Regions from separate parts of the Streptomyces sp. NPDC001450 genome, predicted to be linked through region 2. Evidence: riboswitches for the same ligand, from Rfam matches in the RefSeq annotation. Region 2 holds a riboswitch; each other region holds the start of a gene.
The links. A riboswitch is a leader RNA that binds a small molecule or an ion and turns the genes downstream of it on or off. The one in region 2 is predicted to bind cyclic di-AMP.
Positions count from the first base shown of each region.

Region 1 (5,203 bases), on a different contig from region 2:
GTGACCAACGACCCCCACCCCCCGGCCGCCCCCGACCTCTTCACCTGGGAGTTCGCCAGCGATCCCTACCCCGCCTACGCCTGGCTCCGCGAGCACGCCCCCGTGCACCGGACCCGGCTGCCCAGCGGGGTCGAGGCCTGGCTGGTCACGCGGTACGCCGATGCCAAGCAGGCCCTCGCCGACCAGCGGCTGAGCAAGAACCCGGCGCATCACGACGAGCCCGCGCACGCCAAGGGGAAGACCGGTATCCCGGGCGAGCGCAAGGCCGAGCTGATGACGCACCTGCTGAACATCGACCCGCCGGACCACACCCGTCTGCGTCGGCTGGTCAGCAAGGCGTTCACGCCCCGCAGGGTCGCCGAGTTCGCGCCCCGGGTGCAGGAGCTGACCGACCACCTCATCGACCGGTTCGCGAAGCGGGGCTCGGCCGACCTCATCCACGAGTTCGCGTTCCCGCTCCCCATCTACGCGATCTGCGACCTGCTCGGCGTGCCGCGCGAGGACCAGGACGAATTCCGGGACTGGGCGGGGATGATGATCCGACACGGGGGAGGGCCGCGGGGCGGGGTCGCCCGGTCCGTCAAGAAGATGCGCGGGTATCTCGCCGACCTCATCCACCGCAAGCGCGAGGCGCTGCCCGCCGAGCCGACCCCGGGCGAGGACCTGATCTCCGGCCTCATCCGCGCCTCCGACCACGGCGAGCACCTCACCGAGAACGAGGCCGCCGCGATGGCCTTCATCCTGCTGTTCGCCGGGTTCGAGACCACCGTGAACCTGATCGGCAACGGCACCTACGCCCTGCTCACCCACCCCGAGCAGCGCCACCGCCTGCAGCGGTCCCTGGCCGCCGGGGAGAGGGACCTCCTGGAGACCGGGGTCGAGGAACTCCTGCGCTACGACGGCCCGGTGGAGCTGGCCACCTGGCGGTTCGCCACCCGGCCGCTCACCATCGGCGGGCAGGACATCGCCGCCGGGGACCCGGTGCTCGTCGTACTCGCCGCCGCCGACCGGGATCCGGAGCGGTTCGCCGACCCGGACGTCCTGGACCTGTCCCGCCGGGACAACCAGCACCTCGGCTACGGCCACGGCATCCACTACTGCCTCGGCGCCCCGCTCGCCCGTCTGGAGGGGCAGACCGCGCTCGCCACCCTCCTCACCCGCCTGCCCGACCTGCGGCTCGGGGCGGACCCGGCCGAACTGCGCTGGCGCGGCGGGCTCATCATGCGCGGCCTGCGCACCCTCCCCGTGGAGTTCACGCCCGTCCCCTGAGCGCGGCTCGAACAGGCCGGACACGGGCAGACGTTCGTACAGCCGAACATGACAGGCACTCTCTTCTGTGATCTTCACGTGATCTGCGCGGCATTAACTTGTGACAAGTGATCGTCTGCCGATACGTTCACTCATCAGCGTGGCCCCCGAGTTCCATCCGCCACGCCGGCCCCGCTGTCGCACGAAAGGCTTCCGCATGCTCTCCGGGAACGGTCGTCACCGTCGCCCCCGTCAGGCTCCGGCCCTGCTCGTCGCGGCCGGCGTGACCGGCTCCGCCATCGCCATCCCGCTCCTCGGCGCGGCGAGCGCCAACGCGGCCGACGGCACCACGTGGGACAAGGTGGCCGAGTGCGAGAGCGGTGGCTCCTGGAGCGCCGACACCGGCAACGGCTACTACGGCGGCCTGCAGATATCCCAGGACGACTGGGACAAGTACGGCGGCGCGGCGTACGCCTCCAGCGCCGACCAGGCAAGCCGTTCGCAGCAGATCGCCGTCGCCGAGAAGATCCTCGCCGACCAGGGCACCACCCCCTGGGCCACCTGCGCCCTGCTCGCCGGCATGACCTCGAAGTCCGGCTCCGTGGACGTCGACACGGGCGTCTCGGGCTCCGACTCGGGCTCGGCGTACTCCGGTGACTCCTCCAAGTCCTCGGACTCGTCCAACTCGGACGGCGATTCCGATTCCGGGAAGAATTCCGACTCATCCGACCTGCCGGATTCGTCCGCCTCGTCGCCCTCGTCCGACTCCTCCTCGGATGCGAAGAGCAAGCCGTCCCCGAGCGCCGACAAGGACGCCGACTCCAAGGACTCCGGCAAGAGCACGGACACTCCCAAGTCCGACAAATCCGCATCGCCCGACTCCGGGGACGTCCAGGGGGGCGAGTCCGTCACCACGGATCCCGCAACGGAAGACTCGGACAATTCGTGGCAGACCAGCGGCTCTTGGAGCCTGGTCGACACCGGCGCCCTCGGTAGTGGCGGACGTCACCGCGGTGCCAGTGCGGACGAAAGCGCGACAAACGGTCAGAACGACACCCCGCCGGGTCGCCACGCCGGCCGTGACGCGGACACCTACACCGTCCGTGAGGGCGACACCCTGGCCTCCATCGCCGACTCCCTTGACCTCGAGGGCGGATGGCGCGCGCTCTACGCCAAGAACGAGAAGGCCGTCGGTGCCGACCCGAACCACATCAGTGCCGGTCAGACCCTGAAAGTCGGTGCCGAAAAGGGCGATAAGTAGCGAGAGTTGACGCCCCACTTAACGCCTAATGTCCGTTTTGGCGAAAGTGTGGGATGAGTCTCAGAAGCCCTGATCGTCTTTGAAATTCCGCCGATCGCCTGTCTACGGTCAAGGCCGCTCGTCACCACGAGCCCCGGCATCCGCAACGCCGAGTCCTGCCAGCGGCCGCCCGGGAACAGTCGTCGCGTCATGCGCCGTAGGCAGGAGCGGGGGACCCAAGGTAAGCGCCGGGACCGGCAGTTGATGCCGGCACCGGCTTGGGGTGAAGCCGCGTCCCGTAAGGGCCGCGGCCGGGCAACTCAACCGGCCCGAACCCGACAGCTCACCTCGCAGGCGTCGGTGAGGGGATCGATCCATGCTGTTCTCCGGCAAGGGCAAGCACCGTCGTCCGTTCAAGGCCACCCGTGTCATCGCGCTCGCCGGTGTCACCGGCGCCGCCATCGCCGCCCCGCTGATGGCGGCCGGCAACGCCTCCGCCGCCACCGCCTCCGAGTGGGACGCGGTCGCCCGGTGCGAGTCCGGCGGCAACTGGTCGATCAACACGGGCAACGGCTACTACGGCGGCCTGCAGTTCTCCGCCTCCACCTGGGCCGCCTACGGCGGCACGGCCTACGCCGCCCGCGCCGACCTGGCCACCAAGCAGCAGCAGATCACCGTCGCCGAGAAGGTCCTCGCCTCCCAGGGCAAGGGCGCCTGGCCGGTCTGCGGCACGGGCCTGTCGAGCACCCCGTACAGCGGCACCGCGGCGGCCCCGTCGAGCAGCGGCTCCTCGAAGACCGCCATGACCACCACCCGCGCCGCCGAGCAGCAGGCCGCCTCCCGCTCCGCCGAGCGCCCGGCCGCGAGCAAGACCGTCACCACCCCGACCGGCAAGAAGGTCAAGAAGGGTGACGGCGAGTACAAGGTCGTCAAGGGTGACACCCTCAGCACGATCGCCGAGAAGCACAAGGTCAAGGGCGGCTGGAAGAAGCTGTTCGAGCTGAACAAGGACATCGTCGAGGACGCGAACCTCATCTACCCGGGCCAGCAGCTGCACCTGAAGTGACACCTGGCTCCCATCGGAACCACAGCGCTCTCACAAGGCCTGCCCCCACACTGAGGGCCTCGTGAGGGTCTTCCCCCCCCCGTCCCCCACGGGCTCCCCGCCCCGGCGCGTGTTCCCCCGTACGCGCCGGGGCGGGGTTGTTTGTGTCGCCACCTTGCTCTCCGCCCCGTTTCCCCTCTGTCTCCCCGCCTGTTCCCCACTCTTCGACCGGCCTCATCCACCAGCCCCTTTGTTCCGAGCGTGAACAATAGGTACGGTCTCCCTGTCCCTCGCTGTCCACGGGTCGGTCGGTCGGTGGCCGACGCCCCCGGGACGGTTAGGCTCTAGGCGCAAGGCACACAAGCCCCGCACAACCAGCGTCACATCCACGAAGGAGATGCTCGTGCCGTCCATCGACGTCGTCGTAGCCCGGGAAATCCTGGACTCCCGAGGCAACCCCACGGTCGAGGTCGAGGTCGGCCTCGACGACGGCAGCACGGGTCGTGCCGCCGTCCCGTCCGGCGCCTCCACCGGCGCCTTCGAGGCCATCGAGCTGCGCGACGGTGACCCGAACCGCTACCAGGGCAAGGGTGTCGAGAAGGCCGTCCTCGCCGTCATCGAGCAGATCGGCCCGGAGCTGGTCGGCTACGACGCCACCGAGCAGCGCCTGATCGACCAGGCCATGTTCGACCTGGACGCCACCGACAACAAGGGCTCCCTCGGCGCCAACGCCATCCTCGGCGTCTCCCTCGCCGTCGCCCACGCCGCCTCCGAGGCCAGCGACCTCCCGCTCTTCCGCTACCTGGGCGGCCCGAACGCGCACCTGCTGCCGGTGCCGATGATGAACATCCTGAACGGCGGCTCGCACGCCGACTCCAACGTGGACATCCAGGAGTTCATGATCGCCCCGATCGGCGCGGAGTCCTTCTCCGAGGCCCTGCGCTGGGGCACCGAGGTCTACCACACGCTGAAGAAGGTCCTGAAGAGCAAGGGCCTGTCCACCGGCCTCGGCGACGAGGGCGGCTTCGCCCCGAACCTCGGCTCCAACCGTGAGGCGCTCGACCTCATCCTGGAGGCCGTCAAGCAGGCCGGCTACATCCCCGGCGAGCAGATCGCGCTCGCGCTCGACGTCGCCGCGTCCGAGTTCTACAAGGACGGCAAGTACGAGTTCGAGGGCAAGTCCCGCTCGGCCGCCGAGATGACGGAGTACTACGAGGAGCTCGTGGCGGCCTACCCGCTCGTCTCCATCGAGGACCCGCTGTTCGAGGACGACTGGGCCGGCTGGAAGGTCATCACCGACAAGCTCGGCGACAAGGTCCAGCTGGTCGGCGACGACCTGTTCGTCACCAACCCGGAGCGCCTGGCCCGCGGCATCGAGGAGGGCACCGCCAACGCCCTGCTCGTGAAGGTGAACCAGATCGGTTCGCTGACCGAGACCCTGGACGCCGTCGAGCTGGCCCAGCGCAACGGCTTCAAGTGCATGATGTCCCACCGCTCCGGCGAGACCGAGGACGTCACCATCGCCGACCTGGCCGTCGCCACCAACTGCGGCCAGATCAAGACCGGCGCCCCGGCCCGCTCCGAGCGCGTCGCCAAGTACAACCAGCTGCTGCGCATCGAGGAGATCCTCGACGACGCCGCGGTGTACGCCGGCCGCAGCGCGTTCCCGC
Region 1 covers NZ_JBSFHY010000029.1:113,028-118,230, forward strand. Annotated here, with positions in the region: gene ACWC5O_RS28800 (tetratricopeptide repeat protein) at 1-4, shown strand, start outside; gene ACWC5O_RS28805 (cytochrome P450 family protein) at 1-1,269, shown strand; gene ACWC5O_RS28810 (transglycosylase family protein) at 1,466-2,509, shown strand; cyclic di-AMP (ydaO/yuaA leader) riboswitch at 2,692-2,860, shown strand; gene ACWC5O_RS28815 (transglycosylase family protein) at 2,865-3,554, shown strand; gene eno (phosphopyruvate hydratase) at 3,931-5,203, shown strand, end outside.
Region 1: another riboswitch for cyclic di-AMP. It lies ahead of ACWC5O_RS28815 (transglycosylase family protein); the one in region 2 lies ahead of ACWC5O_RS36045 (NlpC/P60 family protein).

Region 2 (5,203 bases):
GGCGGGGTGTCGACGTCCTCGGCGGCACGTTCACCCGTGCCGACCAGCTCGCGCACCAGCGCGTACTGGGCGTGGTTGGTGTCCTGGTACTCGTCGACCAGGACGTGCCGGAAGCGGCGGCGGTAGTGCTCGGCAACGTCCGGAAAGGCGCGCAGCAGGTTGACCGTCGTCATGATCAGGTCGTCGAAGTCGAGCGCGTTGGCCTCGCGCAGCCGCGACTGGTAGAGCGCGTAGGCCTGGGCGAGGGTCTTCTCGAAACCGTCCGCGGCCTGGGCGGCGAAGTCCTCCTCGTCGATCAGCTCGTTCTTGAGGTTGCTGATCTTGGCGCTGAAGGACTTGGGCGGGAAGCGCTTGGGGTCGAGGTCCAGGTCGCGGCAGACCAGGGCCATCAGGCGCTTGCTGTCGGCGGCGTCGTAGATGGAGAAGCTCGACGTGAAGCCGAGCTTCTTCGACTCGCGCCGGAGGATCCGCACGCACGCGCTGTGGAAGGTCATGACCCACATCGCGTTCGCGCGCGGGCCGACGAGCTGCTCGACGCGCTCCTTCATCTCGCCCGCGGCCTTGTTGGTGAAGGTGATCGCGAGGATCTGGCCCGGGTGCACGTTCCGTTCGGCGAGCAGGTGGGCGATGCGGTGGGTGAGCACACGGGTCTTGCCGGAGCCGGCGCCGGCGACGATGAGCAGCGGGGAGCCGGCGTGCACCACCGCGGCGCGCTGGTTCTCGTTCAGCCCCTCCAGGAGGGCTGCCGCGTCGATCGCGGGGCGGGGGGCGCCGTCGCGGTAGTACGCGTCCCGGTCCGGCGGCACGTCGAACTTCCCACCGAACAGATCGTCCGGAAGCGGCTCCGGAGCGTGATCGTCCTCGGGCGGCGGCGGGGGCTCCTCCTCGCGCCCGCGAGGGGCTTGGAGGTCCGCCAGGAAGCTGTCGTCAAAGAGGCTGCTCATCGCTCTCCGAGTCTAGGGCGCCGCACCGACAACCGGCCGCCGTCCCGGGAACATGGCCGGTTCACGGGGAGCCGGTCCTTCGTGCCCGGGAGGGCCGAACAGCCCCTCACACAGCGGAATCACCCCGTGACACGGGAGCGATCCCACGCCGAGGTCACGAAAATGTATCGGACATATCGTGCACCAACCTTCACACGAGACACACCAGTTGGCTAGGTTGCGGGGCGGGCCGCGCGCCCCCTTCCGGCGAACGTCGCCGATCCGCGCGGCCTCCGCCGAGTCCGGCGCACCCCCGCACGGTGACCGGAGCCGGGGACCCACCGAACCTTGGGGTGAATCGGCACACGTCCCGCCCGGGACGAGGGCCGTAGGGCAAACCTTCCGACCACCCGCCCGAACCCGACAGCTAACCCGGTAGGCGGCACATGGAAGGAGTCGCCTCCCTTGGCGTCGCACCGCAAGCCGCGCCCCGCGGGCACACTCGGAGCAGGTTTCCGCACCCCAGCCCTCGCCGCCACCGCCGCTCTCACCTCCGTGGCCGTGCTGTCCCAGACGGCCGACGCCGCTCCCTCGACCGATGGAAAGCCGAGCCTGGAGGAGGTCGAGAAGAAGGTCGACGACCTCTACCGCCAGGCGGAGTCGGCGACCGAGAAGTACAACGCCGCCAAGGAGCAGACCGGCAAGCAGCGCACCCACATCGACTCCCTGCGCGACGAGGTCGCCCGGCGGACCGCCCGGCTGAACAAGGCCCGCGGGGAGCTGGGCTCGTTCGCCGCCGCCCAGTACCGGACCGGGGCCGCCACGCCCGACACCGCCACCTTCCTGCTCGCGGACAGTCCCCAGGACTACTTCGACGAGAGCCAGCTGATGAACCGGCTGACCTCGCGCCAGAAGAGCGCCGTCGACGACTACGTCACCGAGCAGGCCGCGACCATGAAGAAGCGGCAGGAGGCGGCCAAGAGCCTCCAGACGCTGTCCGAGTCGCAGAACGAACTGCAGACCGCCAAGGCCACCGTCCAGAAGAAGCTCGCCGCCGCGCGCAAGCTGCTGTCCCAGCTGACGGCCGAGGAGAAGGCCCGGCTGGCGGCGATCGAGCGGCAGAAGCAGGAGGAGGCCGCACGCAAGGCCGCGGAGCTGGCGAAGCAGCAGGCGGCACAGGCCAAGGCGCAGGAGCAGGCACAGCAGACGAGCGGCTCGTCCACCTCCGGCGGCTCGTCGACGTCCGGCGGCTCGTCCGGCGGGTCGTCGACGTCCTCCGGAACGTACGCCACCAAGGCCGAGAAGGCGATCGCCTTCGCCCGTGCCCAGATCGGAAAGCCGTACGTGTGGGGCGCCACCGGACCCGACTCGTACGACTGCTCCGGCCTCACCCAGGCCGCCTGGAAGGCCGCCGACGTCTCGCTCCCGCGCACCACCTACGACCAGGTGAACGTGGGAACCACGGTCTCCCTCGCCGACGCGAAGCCCGGCGACCTGATCTTCTTCTACGACGACATCAGCCACGTCGGCATCTACATAGGCAACGGCATGATGATCCACGCTCCCAAGCCCGGCGCGTACGTCCGCGAGGAGTCGATCTACTACGGCGGCGAATCGATCATCCACAGCGTGGTCCGACCCGCCTGACCATCCCCTTCGTCCGGCCCGACCGTCCTCTTTTCGAGCTTTCGAACGCCGCGCGCGCGTGGCCTCCGCGCCCCGCGCGCGCGGCTGCCTAGCATCGGGCGCATGCCCGGCATCTCGGCTCTGCGTGCGTGGTGGGCGGGGCGTCCGCCGGCGGCGGGAGCCGCCGTCATGGCGACCGGCATCGTGTCGTTGGGCCTGCATCTGACGGGCACCGAGACGGTGTCCCGCGTCTTCCTGTGGCTGGCCTGCGTCGCCTGGGCGGCGCTGGCCGCCGACTTCCTCGCACGGCTGGTGGCGCAGCGGGAGCGCTGGGTGGCCGAGGCACACAGCCCGGGCGCGCTCACCGCCGTCGCCGCCACGGCCGTGCTCGGCACCCGGTTCTCGGCGCTCGGCCGGCAGACCCTGGCCGAGGCGTCGCTGGTTCTGGCCGTGGCGCTCTGGCCGGTGCTGCTGTACCTGGTCGTACAGCACTGGGAGCGACACATGCCGGGAGCGGTGTTCCTGTGCTGTGTGGCCACACAGGGGCTTGCGGTACTGGCGGCCACGCTGGCCGCGGCCGAGACGACGGCATGGCTCGCCCACGCCGCGCTGGTGCTGTTCTGGCTGGGCCTGGTGCTCTACGGCCTCGCCCTGCTGCGCTTCGATCCGCGGCAGGTCCTCGAGGGGGCCGGGGACCACTGGATCGCGGGCGGGGCGCTCGCCATCTCGGCGCTGGCCGGGGCGAGACTGCTCTCCGCCGACAGTGCGCGGCTGTACCTGTGGAACGACGACGACCGGGGCGTACTGCGGAACGTGACGGTGGCGCTGCTCTTCCTGGATCTGGCCTGCTACGTGGTCCTGCTCGTCGCCGAGGTGGCCCGGCCGCGGCCGCGCTACGACATGCGGCGCTGGGCGACGGTGTTCCCCATGGGGATGACCGGGGCGGCCATGCTGTCGGTGGCGGCGGCCGTGGGCATCGCGTGGCCGAGGGGACCGGGGCGGGTCCTGGTGTGGGTGGCGGTGGCGGCGTGGCTCACGGGCGCGGCGGGCGCGGTTCTCGCGGCCCGCGCCGGGATCAGCGGACGGCGCTGAGCGTCACGTCCACAGCACGGCGATGAAGATGTTCGCCATGGTCAGCAGGCCGACCAGCCCGAAGAGGCTCTTGTCCACCTTCTCCTCGTCACGCTTCACGTAGACCAGCCCGAGGATGACGATCAGCAGGGCCAGCTTCACGCCGATCTTGACGGTGTTGACGTGGTGGCCTTCGGCCTGGTTGAGGCCGACCAGGGCCACACCGGTGACCAGCATGGTGAACGCGCCGTGCAGCATCCCGGGGACGAAGCGGGCCGTGCCCTGGCCCATCGCCTTCATCTGGGTGAGGAATCCGCCGAGCAGCGCGGCGATGCCGATGATGTGCAGGCCGACGAAGAGATGGATGAGTACGTCCATGAGCCTGGAGCCTAGTCAGGGGTCCGACAGGCTCCTGTCACCGGGCCCGCCGGGAGCATCCGCGGATCTTGCATATATGCGCGCCATAGCACCACATGACTCCCGCGTGTCCAGCATTCCGCGCATCGGTCACTACGCTACGTGAAGGCGACGACTCCAGACCGGCAACCCGGTCACATGCGGTCACATCTCGATCGCTCGAAGCCAGTTACGCACTCCACGTTACCAACCCGTCACACCGGGTTTAGCGTCCTCCCCCAGGTGACCGGCTCCCCACCGCCGCCCGGGCCAGGGGCGGCAGTCGGGCACCACCGCCGAGAAAGGTCCGGCGGCGGCCCGCTTCCCCTGTGCGGGCCGCCGCCGGACGCACCACTCGTCCGGTCGCAGGAGTCCTACGGAAGGACGTGACGGTCCAGGTGGCAGCGCACCGCAAGCCCCGACAGCGCTCGCTCGGCGGAAACACGGCCCGCACGGCCGTCACTCTCGCCCTGGCGGGCGCGGCCACCGCGACGGCCTTCGACGGAACCGGCAACGCCGAGCCGCAGCTGACACCGACGCAGGTGAAGGCCAAGGTGGACAAGCTGTACCAGGAGGCGGAGACCGCCACCGAGAAGTACAACGGTGCGAAGGAGAAGGCGGACACGACCCAGCGGCGGCTGAACTCGCTGCGGGACGAGACCGCCCGGAAGCAGGACAAGCTCAACGATTCCCGGAACGCGTTGGGTTCGTTCGCGGCGGCGCAGTACCGCGAGGGCGGGATCGACCCCGCCTGGCAGCTCGCCCTGTCCAGCGACCCCGACCGGTACCTGGACGGGGCCGCGTTCGCGGAGCGGGCCGGCGACCGGCAGGCCGGGGCCGTGGCGCGGGTACGCGAACAGCTGCGGGAGGCCGAGCAGTTGCGCGGCGCCGCCCGGATCGAGCTGAAGGCGCTGCGGTCGCGGCAGGCGGAGCTGAAGCGGCAGAAGAAGACCATCACCGGGAAGCTGGCGGAGGCGCGCGACCTGCTGGCCCGGCTCACTCCGGCGCAGCGCGCGCAGGTCACCGGCGACGGCACCGCGCCGGGGCACGCCTCACGCTCGGCCTCGGACGCCCGGCCGACCCTGGAGCCGGCCGGATCCCCCGCCGCCCCCGGCTCCCGCGCGGCGGCGGCCGTCGCCTACGCCTACCAGAAGCTCGGCAGCCCCTATGTGTGGGGCGCGACCGGC
Region 2 covers NZ_JBSFHY010000043.1:7,562-12,764, reverse strand. Annotated here, with positions in the region: gene pcrA (DNA helicase PcrA) at 1-944, opposite strand, end outside; cyclic di-AMP (ydaO/yuaA leader) riboswitch at 1,208-1,380, shown strand; gene ACWC5O_RS36045 (NlpC/P60 family protein) at 1,389-2,570, shown strand; gene ACWC5O_RS36040 (tellurite resistance/C4-dicarboxylate transporter family protein) at 2,673-3,641, shown strand; gene ACWC5O_RS36035 (hypothetical protein) at 3,645-3,998, opposite strand; gene ACWC5O_RS36030 (NlpC/P60 family protein) at 4,415-5,203, shown strand, end outside.

Region 3 (5,203 bases), on a different contig from region 2:
CAACCCCGTCAACGCGGCCTCCATGCTGGCTGTCCTGGGCCTGGGCGCCCAGGGCGGCGAGGAGATCGTCCTCGCCTCCGACGCCGAGGGCGCGGACATCGCCCTGGACCGACTGGCCAAGCTGGTCTCCGAGGGCCTGGAAGAACTCCCCGAGACCGTCTGAGGTGTGCCAGGAAGCCGCGTCACCCTTTCCGGGTGGCGCGGCTTCCGCGTTTTTCGCGCCCAGTCCGAGGAATTCGACGCAGGCACACCGAAGGCCCGCGACCGGGAATTCACGGCACGCCGAGAAAAGGGCAGCGGAAATACCCGCCCACCGAATATCTCCCCTTTGTATACGGCGCCCGTGTTAATGCCGCAGACTCGACATGTTTACGGCATGTTGCGAGTTCCTCACACGTTCGGAACGGTCCCCGCCCGAGGTGAACCGCAACCGGTGCCCGCCCGTCGCCCGCTCGGTGTGCATGGCCGTGATCGCCCGCGCGCGCTCGCTGTCGCCGCGTGCCACCGCGTCCACGATCGCGCCGTGCTCCGCCCAGGAGTCCACCGGGCTCAGCGGCGCCTCCACCGTGTACATCCAGGCGATCTTGTGCCGCAGCTGGGTCAGCATCGAGCTCAGCGAGGGGCTCCCCGAGGCCTGCGCCAGCGTCTCGTGGAACCAGCCGCCCAGCGAGCGCAGATCCTCGCTGTTGCCCCGCCTGGCCCGCTCCTGGCCCAGCCTGACCAGACCCCGCAGCACCTTCAGATGGGCCTCGGTGCGCCGCTGGGCGGCCCGGGAGGCACCGAGCGGCTCCAGGAGCGTGCGCATCTCCAGCAGGTCGGCGGCCTCCTGCTCGGTCGGCTCGGCCACGCACGCGCCCGCGTGCCGCCGGGTCACCACGAAGCCCTCCGCCTCCAGGGTGCGCAGGGCCTCGCGGACGGGGACGCGCGAGACTCCGTAGCGGCGGGCGAGGACTTCCTCGGTGAGGCGGCCGCCGCGCTCGTAGACACCCGCGACGATGTCGTCCCGGATCGCCGTGCACACCGAGTGCGCCGGAATACGCATGACCGACCTCCGCCTTAATCCCCGTGAAACGTCGACGATGGACGCGTGTTCCGTGACTCTATTGCAATGAGCCGGAATTTCCGACGGCAGGCTGGAATCCATGGATATTTTTTGGACAGCGGATGCGACAGGCACCGCGAAAAACGGCGAAAGCCCCGGCTCGCGAGCCGGGGCTTCGGGATGGCGTGCGCCGGAGCGTCAGACGTTCACGCCGTGCTGGCGGAGGTAGGCGATCGGGTCGACGTCCGAGCCGTACTCGGGGGTCGTACGGGCCTCGAAGTGCAGATGCGGTCCGGTGACGTTGCCGGTCGCGCCGGACAGGCCGATCTGCTGGCCCGGGAGGACCTTCTGGCCCACGACGACGCCGATGGACGACAGATGGCCGTACTGGGTGTACATGCCGTCGGCCATCCGGATCACGATCTGGTTGCCGTACGCGCCGCCCCAGCCGGTGGAGACGACCGTGCCGGAGCCGACCGCGTGGACGGACGTCCCGCTGGCCGCGTGGAAGTCGATGCCGGTGTGGGAACCGGAGGACCACAGGGAGCTGCTGGCCTTGTAGCCGGTGGAGACGTACGAGTGCGCGATCGGGGCGACGAAGGCGTTCAGGCGCTTGCGCTCGGCCTCGCGGGCGGCGCGGGCCTGGGCCTCGCGCTCCTTCTTCGCCTCCTCGGCGGCCACCTTGGCCGCGGCCTCCTCGGCCGCCTTCTGCCGGGCGGCCACCTGCTGGGCCTCGGCCTGCGCGTCGATCTGCTCGGCGACCGTGTCGCTGACGGTGATGACCGGGGTGAGGCCGGTCTCCTCGACGGGGTTCTCCGCGGCGAGCGCCGGGGTGGCCGCGAGGGTGCCGATGACACCGGTGGTGGTGAGGGCCGCGAGACCGGCCGCCTGAGCGGTGGTGCGCTTGACCCGGCCGGGCTTGCGGTGCTTCCCGGTGGCGCAGATGAACGCCATGAAGTGGTTGGTCCTTTCCTTCCCTCTCGCCTACCGGGTTAGCTGACGGGTTCGGAGCAGGAAGGTCTCCTACGGGCCCCCTCGCTCACGCGCGGGCGTCCGATTCACCCCAGGGGACTACGGTGGGTCCCCGGCTCCCCTGGCTCGCGCCGTACGGGGACTCGGCGATGGCTGTCCGGTGCCGCGGGCGCGGCGCACTGCCTGACGGACAGCCCGGAAGACGCTATGCGGCCCGACTTTCGATCCCCAAACGGATCCGGGCTTTTGTAGCGCATCCCACAGGCCAGACAGGCAACCTCTGCCCCAATTCGGACATCTGGGGAAGGGCTCCGCACAGCAAGGGGCCCTGACGACCCGTCGGGTCGTCAGGGCCCCCACGCGCGCGAGGCGCCGTAAGGCCGCTACTCGGCTGCCACGACGGTGACTTCGCCGATGCCGAGCGCCTCGACCGGCGCCTTGATCTCGGCCGCGTCACCGACGAGGACGGTCACGAGGCGGTCCACCGGGAAGGCGTTGATGACCGCCGCGGTGGCCTCCACGGTGCCGGTGCCGGCGAGCTGCTGATACAGCGTCGCCTGGAAGTCGTCGGGCAGGTGCTGCTCGACCTGGTCCGCCAGCGTGCTCGCGACGGCCGCCGCGGTCTCGTACTTCAGCGGCGCCACACCGACCAGGTTCTGCACGGCGACGTCCCGCTCGGCGTCGGTCAGGCCCTCCGCCGCGAGCGTGCGCAGCACCCTCCACAGGTCCTGCAGCGCGGGACCTGTGTTCGGGGTGTCCACGGAGCCGCTGATGGCGAGCATCGCGGCGCCCGTAGCCCCTCCGGGGGAAGAGGGGGCCGCGGAGCGCAGGACCTGCCCGAAGGAGCGCACGCCGTAGGTGTAGCCCTTCTCCTCGCGCAGGACGCGGTCCAGGCGGGAGGTGAGGGTGCCACCGAGGCAGTAGGTGCCGAGCACCTGGGCGGGCCACACGCGGTCGTGCCGGTCGGGTCCGATCCGGCCGATGAGCAGCTGGGTCTGGACGGCGCCCGGCCGGTCGACGATGACCACCCGGCCGGTGTCGTCGGCGGTCACCGGCGGCACGGGCCGCGGCGCGCCCGCGGTGCCGGTCCAGGCGCCCAGGGTGTCGGCGAGCAGGTCGTCCAGGTCGGTGCCGGTGAGGTCGCCGACCACGACCACGGTGGCCGTGGCGGGCCGCACATGACGGTCGTAGAAGGCGCGTACGGCCGCCGCGTCGATCTTCTCGACCGTCTCCTCGGTGCCCTGGCGCGGCCGCGACATGCGCGAGGTCGCCGGGAACAGCTCCTTCGAGAGTTCCTTGGCGGCGCGGCGGGCGGGGTTGGCCAGCTCGTGCGGGATCTCGTCCAGACGGTTGCGGACCAGCCGCTCGACCTCGCTCTCGTCGAAGGCCGGCGCGCGCAGGGCGTCGGCGAGCAGGCCGAGGCCCTTGGCCAGGCGGGAGGCCGGGACCTCCAGGCTGAGGCGGACGCCGGGGTGGTCGGCGTGCGAGTCGAGCGTGGCGCCGGCCCGCTCCAGCTCGGCGGCGAACTCCTCGGCGGAGTGCTTGTCGGTGCCCTCCGAGAAGGCCCGCGCCATGATCGTGGCGACGCCCTCCAGAGCGGGCGTCTCGGCGTCCAGGGGCGCGTCCAGCAGCACCTCGACGGCGACGACCTGCTGGCCGGGGCGGTGGCAGCGCAGCACGGTCAGGCCGTTGTCCAGCGTGCCGCGCTCGGGGGCCGGGAACGCCCAGGGCCTGGCCTCGCCCGGCTGCGGCTGGGGGTGGAAGTCCATCGTGGCGAGCTCGGTCACTTGGCCGTCTCCTCGTTGTCGCTCTGGTCGGCGCCCGCCTCTACGGTGGCTTCCTGCTCCGGGTCTTCGGGGACGTCGGCGTCCTGGACGGTCTCCGGGTGCTTGGGCTCGTAGACGAGGACCGCGCGGTTGTCGGGGCGCAGGCAGGCCTTGGCGACCTCCTGGACCTCCTCGGGGGTCACCTGGAGAACGCGCTGGACGGCGGTGAGGGCGAGCTGCGGGTCGCCGAACAGGACGGCGAACCGGCACAGTTCGTCGGCGCGCCCGGCGACCGTGCCGAGCCGGTCCAGCCACTCGCGCTCCAACTGGGCCTGGGCGCGCTCCATCTCCTCGGCCGTGGGGCCCTCCTCGGCGAACCGGGCCAGCTCCTCGTCGATCGCGGACTCGATCACCGGCACCTCGACGTCACCGGAGGTCTTCACGTCCAGCCAGCCGAGCGAGGGCGCACCGGCCAGGCGCAGCAGGCCGAAGCCGGCCGCGACGGCCGTACGGTCGCGGCGCACGAGCCGGTTGTACAGGCGGGAGGACTCGCCGCCGCCGAGGACGGTCAGGGCGAGGTCGGCCGCGTCCGCCCGGCGGGTCCCGTCCTGCGGGAGCCGGTAGGCGGCCATCAGGGCGCGCGCCGGGACCTCCTCCTCGACGACCTCGCGCAGCTGCTCGCCGATGATCTCGGGCAGGGAGCCGTCGCGGGGCTCGGGCTTGCCGTCGTGGGAGGGGATGGACCCGAAGTACTTCTCGATCCAGGCGAGGGTCTGCACGGGGTCGATGTCGCCGACCACGGAGAGCACCGCGTTGTTGGGCGCGTAGTAGGTGCGGAAGAACTGGCGCGCGTCCTCCAGGGTGGCCGCGTCCAGGTCCGCCATCGAGCCGATCGGCGTGTGGTGGTAGGGGTGGCCCTCCGGGTAGGCGAGGGCGGTCAGCTTCTCGAAGGCGGTGCCGTAGGGCACGTTGTCGTAGCGCTGGCGGCGTTCGTTCTTGACGACGTCCCGCTGGTTCTCCATGGACTCGTCGTCCAGGGCGGCGAGCAGGGAGCCCATACGATCGGCCTCCAGCCAGAGGGCGAGCTCCAGCTGGTGGGTGGGCATGGTCTCGAAGTAGTTGGTGCGCTCGAAGCTGGTGGTGCCGTTCAGGGAGCCGCCGGCGCCCTGCACCAGCTCGAAGTGGCCGTTGCCCTTGACCTGTGCTGAGCCCTGGAACATCAGGTGCTCGAAAAGGTGAGCCAGGCCGGTACGTCCCTTGACTTCGTGGCGGGAGCCGACGTCGTACCAGAGGCACACCGCCGCCACCGGGGTCAGGTGGTCCTCGGAGAGCACCACGCGCAGACCGTTGGCCAGGCGGTGCTCGGTCGCTGTCAGGCCCCCGGAGCCTGCCTCGGCCGTGGTCGTGTGACCCATGGGCATGT
Region 3 covers NZ_JBSFHY010000012.1:89,337-94,539, forward strand. Annotated here, with positions in the region: gene ACWC5O_RS15705 (HPr family phosphocarrier protein) at 1-163, shown strand, start outside; gene ACWC5O_RS15710 (GntR family transcriptional regulator) at 347-1,042, opposite strand; gene ACWC5O_RS15715 (M23 family metallopeptidase) at 1,241-1,996, opposite strand; cyclic di-AMP (ydaO/yuaA leader) riboswitch at 2,009-2,173, opposite strand; gene ACWC5O_RS15720 (M16 family metallopeptidase) at 2,398-3,801, opposite strand; gene ACWC5O_RS15725 (M16 family metallopeptidase) at 3,798-5,201, opposite strand.
Region 3: another riboswitch for cyclic di-AMP. It lies ahead of ACWC5O_RS15715 (M23 family metallopeptidase); the one in region 2 lies ahead of ACWC5O_RS36045 (NlpC/P60 family protein).